3 regions of the Exiguobacterium sp. s80 genome follow, and region 2 is predicted to be linked to each of the others. Evidence: predicted binding sites of a transcription regulator. Region 2 holds the regulator's gene; each other region holds the start of a gene.
The links. Region 2 encodes LexA, which represses DNA repair genes until DNA is damaged. Its sites were predicted from a motif close to CGAACATATGTTCG; they were not measured.
Positions count from the first base shown of each region.

Region 1 (4,707 bases), 380 kb from region 2:
TGTTCCCGGGCATGACTGAGCTCATTGCGCTCGAGCGCCTCTTGTTTCCAACTGAACAGCCGATCTGTCAACTGGTGTTCTTCAAGGAACTGATAAAGCGAACGCGTATGTTCACTCATTGTTTTTGATTTCTTCAACCGGTCTTGTAACGGTGTAATCGCATCGACGACGAATTGACGCATCCGGTTTAACTCATCCTCTTCTTCGAGTTCCTCCGCCGTCAGACTGACTTCATCCGTTAAGCGTCGTTTCAATTGCCACGGCTTTTGCCACATCGTGCCTTTAATGCCACGTTCTAAGACAAACGTCTCTAATCGATCAAGCGCGAGCCGTTGATCATCTGCCGGGAGTGGCATCAATTCCGTTTTCAACAGACGAAAGACTGCTTCTTCACGGTAACCGGCGACGACGAGCTCTAAAGCAGACTGAATCAATTCAACAATCGGATGATGAATCATCGTTTCCCGCTTATCAAGGAAATACGGAATATCATAGAGCTGAAACGCACGTTCTAAATGATCCGCATACGGTTCAAGATGTCGTACGATAAAAGCAATTTCATTGAACCGGTAACCATGCTGGCGCACGAGTTGGATTGCCTGGCGGACAGCGGCTTCCGTTTCAACTTGGCGATTGACGGCAGCTGTCACCGTGACCCCGTCCACTTCATGATCGACAGGAGGATAGGCAGGACTCATCAATGATTGTTCTAATGTTTGCAGTCCTTCCGACTTGAACTTAATCGTCCGTTCATAATGGACCTCTTCATGCTCGAGCTGTCGGTCTTGCATCTGTTCGAGCAATTGCATATAACAACGTTGGGAGACCCCAAACTCCGTCTGTTTCGCATAGGGATCGCTCACATCGATTGTAAAGCTGATATGCACTTCTTTTGCTAGTTCCATCAATTTAAGCAACACCTGTTGTTCCTGTAACGAAAACTCATAGAAACCATCAATAAAGAATTGTGTATTACCAAGACCTGCTGTCGGTAACAAGTCGAGTAACGTTGTATAGTAATCATCTGCATGAAGCGCTTTATCCACGATGCGTTCTGAGAACCGCTCATAAATCAGAGCTAAATCATTTAGTTTCGGCGAGCGTTCCGGAGAAAGTCCGCTAATTTGACGTAACATGTCTGGAGCGACGAGCGAACGTTTGAACGTAGCGATCAGTTCATCAAGCCCCTTGTAAAACCCGGGCATATTCTTTGTCCGTTTGAAAATCTTTAACTCATTTTCAACTTCTTCGACGACTTGACGTAATAACAACTGTGTCCCTGTCTCGTCTAAAAACGGAATCGCCTGATTGCCATGATCCCGCATGATATGAAAAGCAAAGCGCCGCAAACTCATGACTTCCATCCGTACTAATCCAGATAGGCGGGCATCCGTCGCAATTCGACGTTCCATCTCAAATGACATTTGATCGGGGACGATAAAATAAATCGGCTCTCCAAGTGGTCGCTCCTCGAGCTCATTGATTACAGTCTCTATTAATTTTGTGGTTTTTCCGGTTCCGGCACGACCGAGGTGCATATGATTCATGGTCATCAGTTCCTCCCTTAGCTCGTTTTTGTATACGTCATTATCTCATAAAACACGAACAAACGTCCGTTTTTGAAGCTATATTTTTCTACTTATTTTTGCTACACTGAAGCCAATTAAAATTAGTTAGACAGGAGGAATACCATGCTATATGATGACATCGGAAAACAACCGATGCTTGAACAGCTAGTCGCTCGCTTTTATCAACTTGTTTATGCCGACCCCATACTTCGTCCGATTTTCCCTGATGATCGTCAACGTGTCGAGCAGGCGCAAGTTATTTTTTTGACACACTTAACAGGTGGTCCACGCCAATATGAGTTAGATGATTCGCGGACGAATTTAGCGATGATTCACCGACTCTTACCAATTGAACAGCAACACGCCTTTCGCTGGATGGAGTTGATGGAAGTGGCCATCTATGAGACAATTTCCAATCGAGCTGTAGCTGAACGTTTGATGGAGCGCTTACGAATTGGTGCATTAAACGTCTTACGGATTTGTGAGGCTCATCAGGAACCGTGAGGGATTTTTCTTTCTCATCTGTCCATTTCCATGTAAAATGAAAGATGGAGGCGATAATTATGACTGAAGAACAAGATAAGAAACCTGATTTAGTGAAATCGGCACTCGAACAAGCAGAGGCGAAAACTGCAGAGGAACCGGTTGAAGAAGAAAAGTCTGACGAGCAAAAGAAACTCGAACATATTAAAGGGCTCGTCACATTAGAGCGCGGTTCTGATTACTTCCGTGTCGTCTTTTATGATGACCACAAGCATTTGATTTTCAAGGAACTCGATTATGATCGTGTCGAATTCGTTGGTCGCTTCTATAATGATAGTTTTGACGCGACGAATTTGAAACAGCTCGAAGAAATTGCAGAGAAAGCACTCTCAACTTCGATTCGAAAACGTTTCCTTTAAGATAGGTTATGTATAGAGAAAGCCGCGTCCCTGGATTAAATGAGGGACGCGGCTTTTTTCTTATACGCTTGTTTATTCACTCTCGGGAGTGTTTCTTTTTTTGCGACGAAGTACATATGCGAGTACCCCTCCGGCAACGGCAAGCCCTGTCGCCGCTAAAACGGGAATCAATACTTTCTTCGAAGATAATTTTTGCTTCACTTGCTCTAAGCGAGATTCTGTTACTTCTTTTTGCGCAATCGATGTGCGGCGGTTAATCGTCATATGTTTTGATGCATCTGTGACGACTACTCGCTTTGTCACCCAACGTCGATTTCCTGCCTCGTCGACGATGAGTTGGCGTGTTCGCTTAATATCTTTAATTCGTTTGCCGGGCGTGTTTTCTGGACGGACGATCCGTGAACTAATAAAACGGCGTCCTCCATTAACACCGAAGCCCGGCTGTAATTTTCTACGGTTTAACCATTCATATGATTCATTCATCGTGTAGCGACCAGATCGGTCGCTTCACCTCCCCTTCAATGCGCATTCAGTTTCTACTCAAGTTCATTTCGCTCTCATTGGTAACGTTTCCTGTTAGAGTGTTCCACTTTTCTGCACTTGTTAAACGTGTTCATGTCCCGTTCCCTGGAAGCGTCGTTGCATTTCGTAAGCTAATTCTAGGGTTTTAATCCGCTGTCGTTCAATACTATAGGCAGATGCGGCCGTATCAATCCGCTGTCCTGTTTGAAACTCGACTTGCACCTTTCCGCCACTCTTCTTAACGGTCTTCATTTGTTTAAAGTTAATCCAGATGCACTCCGCCTTTTCTTTAGCTGTCGTCGGAAAGAAGATGGTTTGTGCTTGCCAATCAATTAAAACCGGCGTTTTTCGGTTTGGTCCTAAGATATGTCGTGCTGCTTCAATTCTTCCTCGCATCGAAGAACCAAAATACAAACATGATTCTTCAATCAGTTTGATCGGATGTCCTTCGAGCACAAGTTCCGACCGTTCTTTAATAAGTAGTGTTTGCGGTTCCCCGTATTGACCGTACTGAGGAATAAGAGCTAACGTTTCTTCCGTGATGTTATGTGGCATCCTACTATCTCCCTTCTTCTATTACTTTGTTTATATCAAAGAACCCACCTGTACGCCCTCGACTGTTCGATATTTCCCAATATAAAAAACGAGATATCGCTATCTCGTTTTTAAAGTTCTTTCGTTGATTGGTCCATCTCTGGCTTAAAATGACGTGGGAATTTGAAAATCACACAAACTTTATCTTTTCCATTTCCCACTGCTTGGTTCTCGATTGAAACTTCCCCGTCATGACGCTCAACGATACGTTTTACGATATAAAGACCTAGACCAAATTTACCTTCTTTACCACGTGAAAATTGATGAAAAAGTGGTGATGATGAATCGAGTGGTGGACCGTCGTTTTCAATCTCGATTTGAGCTATCTCTTCGGTCCCGGATAAACGAATATCAATCGATGTCTCAGCATATCGCATCGCATTATCAATTACATTTTCAAGTGCAACCCGTAATTGTTCTCCTTCGCCAAGTACAAGACCGGCTTCCCCTGTAATCGTCCACGAAAGCGGCTTTGTACTTGAAAAACGACTTTGTAGTAAATGAACCATTCGGTCTAAATCAATCGTATCCCATGTAGAACGATCTAATTCAAAGTAATCCAATTTCGTCACATAAAGCAAGGCAGCGACTTTCTTTTCTAACCGCTCGGCCTCTTCCTCAATTACTGAGACCGAACCCGTCAAATCACCATCCGGATAAATCCCGTCAGAAATGGACTGTGCATAACTGCGAATGACCATGATTGGTGTCTTCAGGTCATGTGAAATATTTTGTAACAACGCTTTTTGTGCTTTATCCTGCTTTTCTAAATCGACGCGCATGGCATTGACCGATCGTGCCAAACGACCAATTTCATCTCCGCGATCAAGAGGAAGTGGCGTATTCCACTGTTGCGCTGCAATCTTTCCGACTGCACCTTCAATTTCAATCAATGGTTGCGTCAAGCGACGTGCTAACCAAAAAGCGATGAACAATGTCAAGATACTCACAATTACGACGACCCAGCCAATTTTTGAAAACAATTGCGTAATCAGTTCTTGACGATAGGCATCCCAGACATAAGAGACACGATAATACGTCTCCCCTTCCGATTCTATCTTGAGAATGCTGTAATAGACGTCTTCTTTATCAAGTTGCGTCGTATATTTTTCCGTTTCTGC
Region 1 is NZ_JACSMP010000001.1:64,309-69,015, reverse strand. Features, by position in the region: gene addB (helicase-exonuclease AddAB subunit AddB) at 1-1,553, opposite strand, end outside; gene KNP94_RS00420 (truncated hemoglobin) at 1,692-2,072, shown strand; gene KNP94_RS00415 (hypothetical protein) at 2,132-2,470, shown strand; gene KNP94_RS00410 (hypothetical protein) at 2,543-2,953, opposite strand; gene KNP94_RS00405 (competence protein ComK) at 3,074-3,547, opposite strand; gene KNP94_RS00400 (HAMP domain-containing sensor histidine kinase) at 3,658-4,707, opposite strand, start outside.
Region 1: a site for LexA is predicted at 1,603-1,616, ahead of addB (helicase-exonuclease AddAB subunit AddB). Genes of this name have one in related genera too.

Region 2 (4,707 bases):
CGCTCTCTATTGCCCTTTTCAAGCGACTTTCATGATACACATTACTGATTTTCCCATTAAAAAAGCTACCTCGCTCACGGATTGAGCGACGCAGCTTTCATTCATACAAAACTTGCTTACTGTTTATTGCGTTCTTCTTCTTGTGCTTGCTTCAATTTTTCAGGCGTAACATCCGTTCCTTCTTCATCAACGATTTTGATGCCCATCATTTGATTTTTGAACGAACCACGAAATGCTTCTAAATAGGCCGTTCTTAATTCTTTTTGTTCCGCCGTCTCAGCTTCCGTTAACGGTTCGACTTTTGATTTATTGGCAAGTTCATTAATTCGATCGAGTTGTTCTTGTGATAACATAATATCCCTCTTTCTCTTTGACTCAACGTGGAGCACTTTAATAGTAACCTTACTGTAAAAGACCCGAAAAAAAAAAGCAAGTTTGTCGCGTCAAGATGACACAACACCTGCTTTCATTCATAAGACTGGACAACTTCTTTATATTCAAGATAACGCCGATTGACCGTCGCTTTCGAAATATCATGCCCCATGCCGCGTAAGGTCGTCGCGATGTCAGCAAACGTCAAACCAAGTTCACGTAATCGAACGATTTCTTCAATCGGGACTTCCTTTCGACTGCGGCCGGCATTCTCGCCTTGCCGATTGAGATTTTGTTCGGGTCTAAAACCATTATCGACAGCCCGTCGCATGCCGCGTGCGATTTTTGCATTGTGGAGCTTACGCTGGTATTCCTCAACGAGTGAAACGATTTCGAGGACCATCGCTTCCGCATCTGCCAGTTTGTATTCACCGTCTGACTCCATCGTCATCAACTGGACATCATGTTTTTTGAACGTATGCAAAATCGCGATTTTGGCGTTTCCTCGTCCGATTCGTGTATCGTCCGTCACGAGCACCGCTTCCACCAGATGACGCGTTACATAATCAAGAACGGTCAACATCCCTTCTCGCTCTACATCATAGCCACTTTCTTTTTCGACGATGATATCTATGATTTCAAATCCTTTTGTTAAAGCGAGTCCCGACAGTTCTGCTCTTTGCCGCTCCAGTGAGCTCTCTTGTGCTTCTTTTTCCGTCGAGACGCGACAGTAGATTACTACTTTCATCGTACCTCACACCCCTGTTCGTTCATTCAACAACTTTTATATTCTGTCATTGTTGTGCGATTGGTACAACGATTTTGTCTTTCGAAATGACATGTTTTGTTTCGAGCTCATTGTTCTTGATCAGCCAGTCGATGTATTCTTGATTCGTCATCGAACCATCATTGTAGACTTCAGCTACTTGTTCGACTGTTACGTTCTCATCTACCGTGACTGACGCCGTAAGTAATCGGTGGACCTTTTCATCCGGTCGTGGTGTTAAAAGAAAAAGAATGAAAGCAAAACTGAGCGTATAAAACAGAATTGAAAAGGCATGAGTACGAATAGAATGAATCATCATGAATCCCTCCAAATAGGTTATTAGAATAAATGTTCTCGGAACAATTGTTCGCATAATCTATAATAAACACAGAACCAGTGTTCGGTCAATACAAAAACATCGAACAATTGTTTGTGCGCTCATTTGTTCTATGTTATAGTAATTCTAGAAACATATATTCCTAAATCCTAAAAAAACCAATCCGGAAAGAGGTGGCAATTCGTATGCGGAAAATGTCTAAACGTCAACAAGAAATCCTTGACTACATCATCGCTGAAGTGAAGTTAAAGGGCTATCCACCTTCAGTTCGCGAAATTGGTGAAGCTGTTGGTCTTGCTTCAAGCTCAACGGTACACGGTCATTTGGATCGTCTAGAAAAACGTGGACTGATTCGCCGTGACCCGACGAAACCACGCGCGATTGAAATATTGCTTGATAAACCTGAAGAAATCAACGAAGCGATCGTCCATGTCCCCGTTATCGGCAAGGTAACTGCCGGACTTCCGATCACTGCGATTGAAAACATAGAAGAGCATTTCCCACTCCCTGCACATTATGTAGGAAATGAAACCGTCTTTATGTTGACGATTGATGGCGAATCGATGATTAATGCAGGTATTCTTGATGGCGATCGTGTTATCGTGCGTCAACAAAACACAGCAGAAAACGGGGAGATTGTCGTTGCGATGACCGAAGATAGTGAAGCGACAGTCAAACGGTTCTTCTTAGAAGATCAACAGGTACGTCTTCAACCAGAAAATGACTCGATGGACCCGATGTATTTCGATAACGTGTCGATTCTTGGCAAGGTCATCGGCGTTTACCGGACGATTCACTAAGAGAGGGACCAGCTAAGCTGGTCTTTTTTCATGCCTTCTGGAAATGTACATGATACGGTCAACTCCGTTGCCCTAACGGGATATGTTGTTTATTCGGTCGCAACGAACCAAACGGATTGGCTCCCGACCGCTGTCGGAATCGCCGTCGGGACCTTATGGCTTTCGCCCGACTTAGACTTAAAATCGGAACCTTACTATCGTTTTGGCCCTTTGCGTGTCCTTTGGATGCCATACGTTAAAATTATGCCGCACCGCTCCATCTGGTCGCATGGCTTAATCATCGGAGATGTCATCCGCCTACTCTACAGTGCCGCTTTATTGATTCCGCTACTCTTTTTAGCCTTCTATAGTGAAATCATCCAAGCAAGCACGGTCGACTCATTGATTGACGTCATGCCTGCTTTTATTATCGGTGTGATGACCGCAAGTACGATTCATATCATCCTTGATCATACGAGTAGTTGGTTCCGCCCTAAAAAGAAACGAAAAAAACGTCGATCCTGACTTTTTCCATTCAATCATGGAAAAAGTCTTTTTATTATCCAATTCTAATTTTTTTAAACCTAAATATTGAAAATTTCGATTCCTATATTTCAATTATTTGTATTGAAAACGTTATCAATTCGGGTTAGGTTTAAATAGAAAGGCACTATTCGCTTTAATCCAAAGGGAGGGTTTTTGCATGAGTAATTTTATTAGTGAGATGATGGGAACATTGATTCTCGTCCTACTCGGGGATGGCGTCGTCGCCGGTGTCGTTCTGAAGAAAACCAAGTCTGAAAATGGTGGCTGGATTGTCATCACGCTCGCTTGGGGTCTCGCCGTTATGACCGGTGTTTACGTCGCGGCATCCAGTGGTGCCCACTTGAACCCAGCGGTTACTTTGTCGCTCGCGCTCAATTCTGACTTACCGTGGGCAGATGTACCTATCTATATCGCTGCTCAACTTGTCGGAGCATTCCTTGGCGCAGTACTCGTTTGGCTTCATTACATGAAACATTTTGAAGCGACAGAAGATCAAGCCGCAAAACTCGGTGTCTTCGCGACAGGTCCAGCAATCCGTCATACGGGATCAAACTTAGTATCTGAGATCATCGGGACATTCGTTCTCGTCTTTGGTATCTTGGCGCTTGGAGCGAATACGTTTGCAGACGGACTCAATCCATTGATCGTCGGTCTCCTCGTAGTCGTCATCGGTCTTTCGCTCGGTGGTACGACGGGTTATGCAATCAACCCTGCCCGTGACCTTGGTCCACGTATCGCCCACGCGATCTTACCGATTCCGGGTAAGGGATCATCAGACTGGGGTTACTCATGGATTCCGATTGTCGGACCAATCATCGGAGGCGCAATCGCCGTCTTCATCTATCAACTGCTATTTTGATTGAGCATTAGGTATCTTAACTATTCAAGGGGGACTCACAGATGGAAAACAAGTATATTTTAGCACTCGACCAAGGAACGACAAGCTCACGCGCCATCATTTTCGATCATGATGGTCAAATCGTCAACTCTGCTCAACGTGAATTCAAACAATACTTCCCACAACCAGGCTGGGTCGAGCATGATGCAAATGAAATCTGGGGTTCGATTTTAGCAGTCATGGCGGATGCACTCGGAACGGCTGACATCAAACCGAGTCAAATCGCGAGCATCGGAATTACGAACCAACGTGAAACGACAGTCGTCTGGAACAAGGAAACGGGAAAACCAGTTTATCATGCCCTTGTCTGGCAATCGCGTCAAACGGCCGACATTTGTGATGAGCTAAAAGAACAAGGACTCAATCAAAAATTCCGCGATAAAACTGGCTTACTCATCGATGCCTACTTCTCAGGAACAAAAGTCAAATGGATTCTAGATAACGTCGATGGTGCACGTGAGCAAGCAGAGAACGGGGAACTGCTCTTCGGTACAATCGATACGTGGCTCGTCTGGAAGCTCTCAGGTGGAAAAACACATATCACAGACTACACGAATGCCTCACGGACACTCATGTACAACATTTACGAACAACAATGGGATGACGAGTTACTTGAAATCCTGACAGTCCCTAAATCGATGTTGCCAGAAGTCCGTCAATCAAGTGAAGTCTACGACAACACAGTCCCGTATCACTTCTTCGGCTTCGAAGTTCCAATCGCCGGCATCGCCGGTGACCAACAAGCTGCCTTGTTCGGTCAAACGTGCTTTGAACCGGGCGAAGGGAAAAACACATACGGTACAGGTTGCTTCATGTTGATGAATACGGGCGAAAAAGCCGTTTCTTCAGACCACGGACTCTTGACGACGATCGCTTGGGGCGTCGACGGCAAAGTGGAATACGCACTCGAAGGTTCCATCTTCGTTGCCGGTTCTGCAATCCAGTGGTTGCGTGACGGTCTCCGAATGTTGAAAAATGCAAAAGACTCAGAAGGCTACGCTTTGAAAGT
Region 2 is NZ_JACSMP010000001.1:440,743-445,449, reverse strand. Features, by position in the region: gene KNP94_RS02265 (DUF896 domain-containing protein) at 117-353, opposite strand; gene KNP94_RS02260 (YneB family resolvase-like protein) at 467-1,120, opposite strand; gene yneA (cell division suppressor protein YneA) at 1,167-1,454, opposite strand; gene lexA (transcriptional repressor LexA) at 1,661-2,275, shown strand; gene KNP94_RS02245 (metal-binding protein) at 2,306-2,779, shown strand; gene KNP94_RS02240 (MIP/aquaporin family protein) at 2,958-3,659, shown strand; gene glpK (glycerol kinase GlpK) at 3,701-4,707, shown strand, end outside.

Region 3 (4,707 bases), on a different contig from region 2:
ACTTTGACATGCGCCCCTTTTCGTCCGGAAACGATCGGTGCCAAAATCTGCAACCGCGACCGCTCAGGTAACTCCATCACTTGGTCGACCATCTGACTGATCGTTTGACTCGAGATCTCAATCCCGTGGTTCGGACAGATCGGTTTGCCGATTCGCGCATACAGCAGACGGAGGTAATCATAAATCTCCGTCACCGTCCCGACAGTCGAGCGGGGGTTTTTACTCGTCGTTTTTTGATCGATTGAAATTGCCGGACTAAGTCCCTCAATCGCATCGACGTCCGGTTTATCCATCTGCCCTAAAAACTGGCGTGCATAAGCGGAGAGGCTTTCGACATAACGTCGTTGCCCTTCCGCATAAATCGTATCGAACGCGAGTGATGACTTCCCGGATCCCGATAAGCCCGTCAAGACGACGAGCTGATCGCGCGGGATTTCAACATCGATGTTTTGAAGGTTATTGACGCGAGCGCCTTTGATGATAATCTTGTTTTTCTTGTCTCCCAACTTAGGCACCTGCTTTCAATTCTAATATAAGATCTCGAAGCTCTGCTGCGCGCTCGAATTGCATGTCTTTCGCTGCTTGTCGCATCTCTTGATCCAACTGTTCGAGTAGCGTTTCGCGCTCCGGTTTTTTCAGTTTATTGAATTTCTCCAGTTTTTCGACCGTATCATCACTTTCAATCGTCGTACTGATGACACCGCGAACGTCTTTTTGAATCGTTTTCGGCGTAATGCCGTGTTCTTTATTGAACGCGAGCTGAATGTTGCGCCGACGTTCCGTCTCATCCATTGCCCGTTGCATCGAATCCGTAATCTTGTCTGCAAACAGGACGACGTGCCCTTCCGAGTTCCGGGCCGCCCGTCCGATCGTCTGAATCAATGATCGCTCGGACCGTAAGAAACCTTCTTTATCCGCATCGAGAATCGTCACGAGCGACACTTCCGGAATATCGAGTCCTTCACGAAGCAGATTGATCCCGACGAGGACGTCATACTTACCAAGCCGCAGATCGCGAATGATTTCAATCCGTTCGAGTGTCTTGATTTCCGAGTGCATGTAGTTGACCTTGACACCGTGCTCTTTTAAATAATCGGTCAAGTCTTCCGACATTTTTTTCGTCAATGTCGTCACGAGAACCCGTTCATTTTTCGCGACGCGGTCCCGGATGTTGTCCATCAAGTAATCGATTTGCCCCGTGATCGGATGAATCTCGATCGTCGGATCGACGAGTCCTGTCGGACGAATGATTTGTTCGACCATCTCTTTTGAGTGCTCGAGCTCATAAGGTCCCGGCGTCGCTGAAATATAAATTGCTTGACTGACCTTCTCTTCAAACTCTTCAAAACGAAGCGGCCGGTTATCTTTCGCTGACGGCAAACGGAAACCATGCTCGACGAGGACTTGTTTCCGCGCCTGGTCGCCGTTATACATCCCGCGGATTTGCGGTAACGTGACGTGCGACTCATCGGCGACGAGCAAGAAGTCTTTCGGGAAGTAATCGATGAGCGTATACGGCGTTGATCCTTCCGGCATCAGGTTTAAATGACGGGAATAGTTTTCGATTCCTGAGCAGTAACCCATTTCACGCATCATCTCGAGATCGTAGTTCGTCCGCTGCTCAAGACGTTGTGCCTCGAGTAACATCCCGTCTTCACGCATCTTCGCGAGTTGCGTCTCAAGTTCGACTTCGATGTTCGCGATTGCTTTTTGAAGACGTGTGTCCCCCGTCACGAAGTGGGACGCCGGGAAGATTGAGATATGTTCACGGTCGGCGATGATTTCACCTGTCAACGGATCCATGTCGCGAATCCGTTCGATTTCGTCACCAAAAAATTCGACACGGACACATTGTTCGTCTCGTGACGCCGGGAAAATCTCGACGACATCACCACGGACACGAAACCGCCCGCGCTGGAAGTCGATGTCATTTCGTTCATATTGAATGTCAATCAAACGACGGAGCATCTCGTTACGCCCCATCTCGTTGCCGACACGAAGCGACAACACGTGATTATTGTACTCTTCCGGGTTACCGAGACCGTAGATACACGAGACGGACGCAACGATCAAGACGTCATCACGCTCAAACAAAGCAGACGTCGCCGAGTGACGGAGTTTATCAATCTCATCGTTGATGGACGAGTCTTTTTCGATGAACGTGTCCGTCGACGGGACATACGCTTCCGGTTGATAGTAATCATAAAAGCTGACGAAGTACTCGACCGCGTTGTTCGGGAAAAATTCTTTGAACTCCGAGTACAGTTGCCCGGCCAGTGTTTTATTATGCGCCAGGACTAACGTCGGCTTTTTAATCTCTTTGATGACGTTCGAGACGGTGAACGTCTTACCGGTTCCGGTCGCTCCGAGCAACGTTTGATGCCGCTCGCCGTTCTTGACGCCGGTGACCAATTGTTTAATGGCAGCCGGCTGATCGCCGCCTGGTTCAAATGGTGACACTAACTCAAAATCCATCGCTAACTTCCCCCTCATTCCGTAAAAAATCTATCTTTATTGTATCACTTTACGAACAAACATTCGATTATGAAGTGCTCCTTCTAGGAAGTTACCCGTTTTTCCAAAAAAGAAAAAGTCCCAGTACGGATTATCTCTGAAAAAGATAAAGTTCACTCAAGAAACAACAACATCCCCTACCACTCACGTGATAGAGGATGTTCATTATTGAAGCGTTCGAATTTTCGTCCGGCGATTCCCCGGCTCACTGACGAACATGATGCCGAGTTCATGATGATCTTGTTCATAAAAAGCCCGTTGTGCAAACCGAACATCTCCATTATGATTCATCACTTCGAGACGTAAGTACGGTTTATGCTTTTGAATCGCTTCATAGAAGCTCGTCTCGGAATCAACAAAATCACCGTTGACCTTATAGATGGCTTCTCCGGGTACGAGCCCCATTTCTGATGCCGGTAATCCAGGGAACGTCCCCAGGATGACGACACCCCGTTTTCCATTGAGGAAAATCGGTGTCGCTGAACGATTCAAACGTTTGACCCGTTGGTGCAAGATGATGTGCAAGACGAGCAGGAGCGGTAGACCGAATAACCATTCTTCCCGGTTCGTCACGTACGCACCAAGTGTCAACAAGACCGCGAGTAACAATGTGATGACGCGACCCCGAATCAATGGACGCATCAACTCAGCCGGCAATTTTCCTGTGAACAGAAAACTGAAGCCGAGCGGGAAAAAGAGCACGAGCGGGACGTACTCCGGAAAAGCGAACCGCGGAAACCATTCCTCGAGACTACTGCCTGGAACAATGACGAGCAACGGAATCAACCACAGTTTGTTCGCGGACAACCCACCGATGAAACGCCCCCGCTTCGATAAGACGAGTGATGGGGACAACTGCTTTTGACCGCGCCACGCGACGAGCGCCAATTCTGCCAGCAGCGTCAAGCTCGCAAGCAACAGCAACGTCGTCGCGTCGACCTCTTTAATCCCGTCCATCCGTTCATCCGTCACGAACCACCCGATAAGTGCCAAAACGCTGAGCGGCCAAAGCGGCAAGTTAAACCGGACGACGCCAATCACCAATGTCACGGCGGCGAGCGCCGTAAAGGCGACAATGAAGACCGGGCTGACGGTCACCTGTAAACTCAAACTGATTGCAGATAAGACAATCCCGACGAGCAGACCGGGCAGTAATGTCTCAAAAATGTCGGTCCGTTGATCGCGTGATTTCGAGCGGAACAAGTTCCGTTCTCGCCTGACGCGACGAATACCGATTACAACACTGACTAGAATGGCTAACCACAGGATTGGACTAGCGATAAGACTAATCACTGTCCAACCGATTCCATCGAATAATTCCACGCCCATTCAGACCTCTTTCCGTGATTTATTCAGCAGCAACTTCAAGTGCCTTGATGCGTTGTACATCATTTTTCGAGTCTTCTAACTTTTTCAAGAGACGTGTCTCCATCTCGGAAGCCGTCACCGGGTCAATCTTACCCGTGACTTCGAGCTTGGCATCTTTTTGAAGTTGTTCGACTGCTTGTTTCATCGTGTCGCCATAATACCCATCCTGCCCTTTCGGATCGTAACCGATCGCTTCGAGCACGAGATGTGCATTCTCGACAGATTTTCCATAGTCCCCGACATTGAGCGCTTTGTCATCCGTCAATATTTTCGTGACATTGAAATACGCGGGTTGTTTGACTTCAACGGTCGGTTTAACCCCTTTTTTGTGAATCCAGTTCCCGTCTGGCGTCAGCCATTTGTTCGTTGTCAGCTTCAGGTCACTACCATCTTTTAAGTCATACGCACTTTGGACGATCCCTTTACCGAATGACTTTGTACCGACGACTTCTGCACCGGCGCCTTCTTTCAGACCGGCGGCTAAAATTTCTGACGCTGACGCGGAACCGCTATCTTCCAACACAACGATGTTATAAGGTTTCTTCGCGTCCGCCTTCCCGAATTCCTGCGTCCGGTCGCCTTTATTGTCTTCGACCTGGAAAATCGGTGTATCTTTCGGAATGAATGGCGCAATCATTTTCGAAACTGCCGTCAACAGTCCACCTGGATTTCCCCGGACGTCAATGACGAGTCCATCGATATTCTTCGCTTCGAGAGCAGCGAGTTGCTTTTCGAACTCTTCTGCAGTCGGGTCAGAGAACTGAGTTACTTGGAGTACACCAATCGTTTTTCCGTTCACTTGTTCTGTTTCGGAATAGACAGTCT
Region 3 is NZ_JACSMP010000003.1:189,580-194,286, forward strand. Features, by position in the region: gene uvrA (excinuclease ABC subunit UvrA) at 1-506, opposite strand, end outside; gene uvrB (excinuclease ABC subunit UvrB) at 508-2,475, opposite strand; gene KNP94_RS08875 (PDZ domain-containing protein) at 2,680-3,843, opposite strand; gene KNP94_RS08880 (S41 family peptidase) at 3,863-4,707, opposite strand, start outside.
Region 3: a site for LexA is predicted at 2,528-2,541, ahead of uvrB (excinuclease ABC subunit UvrB). Genes of this name have one in related genera too.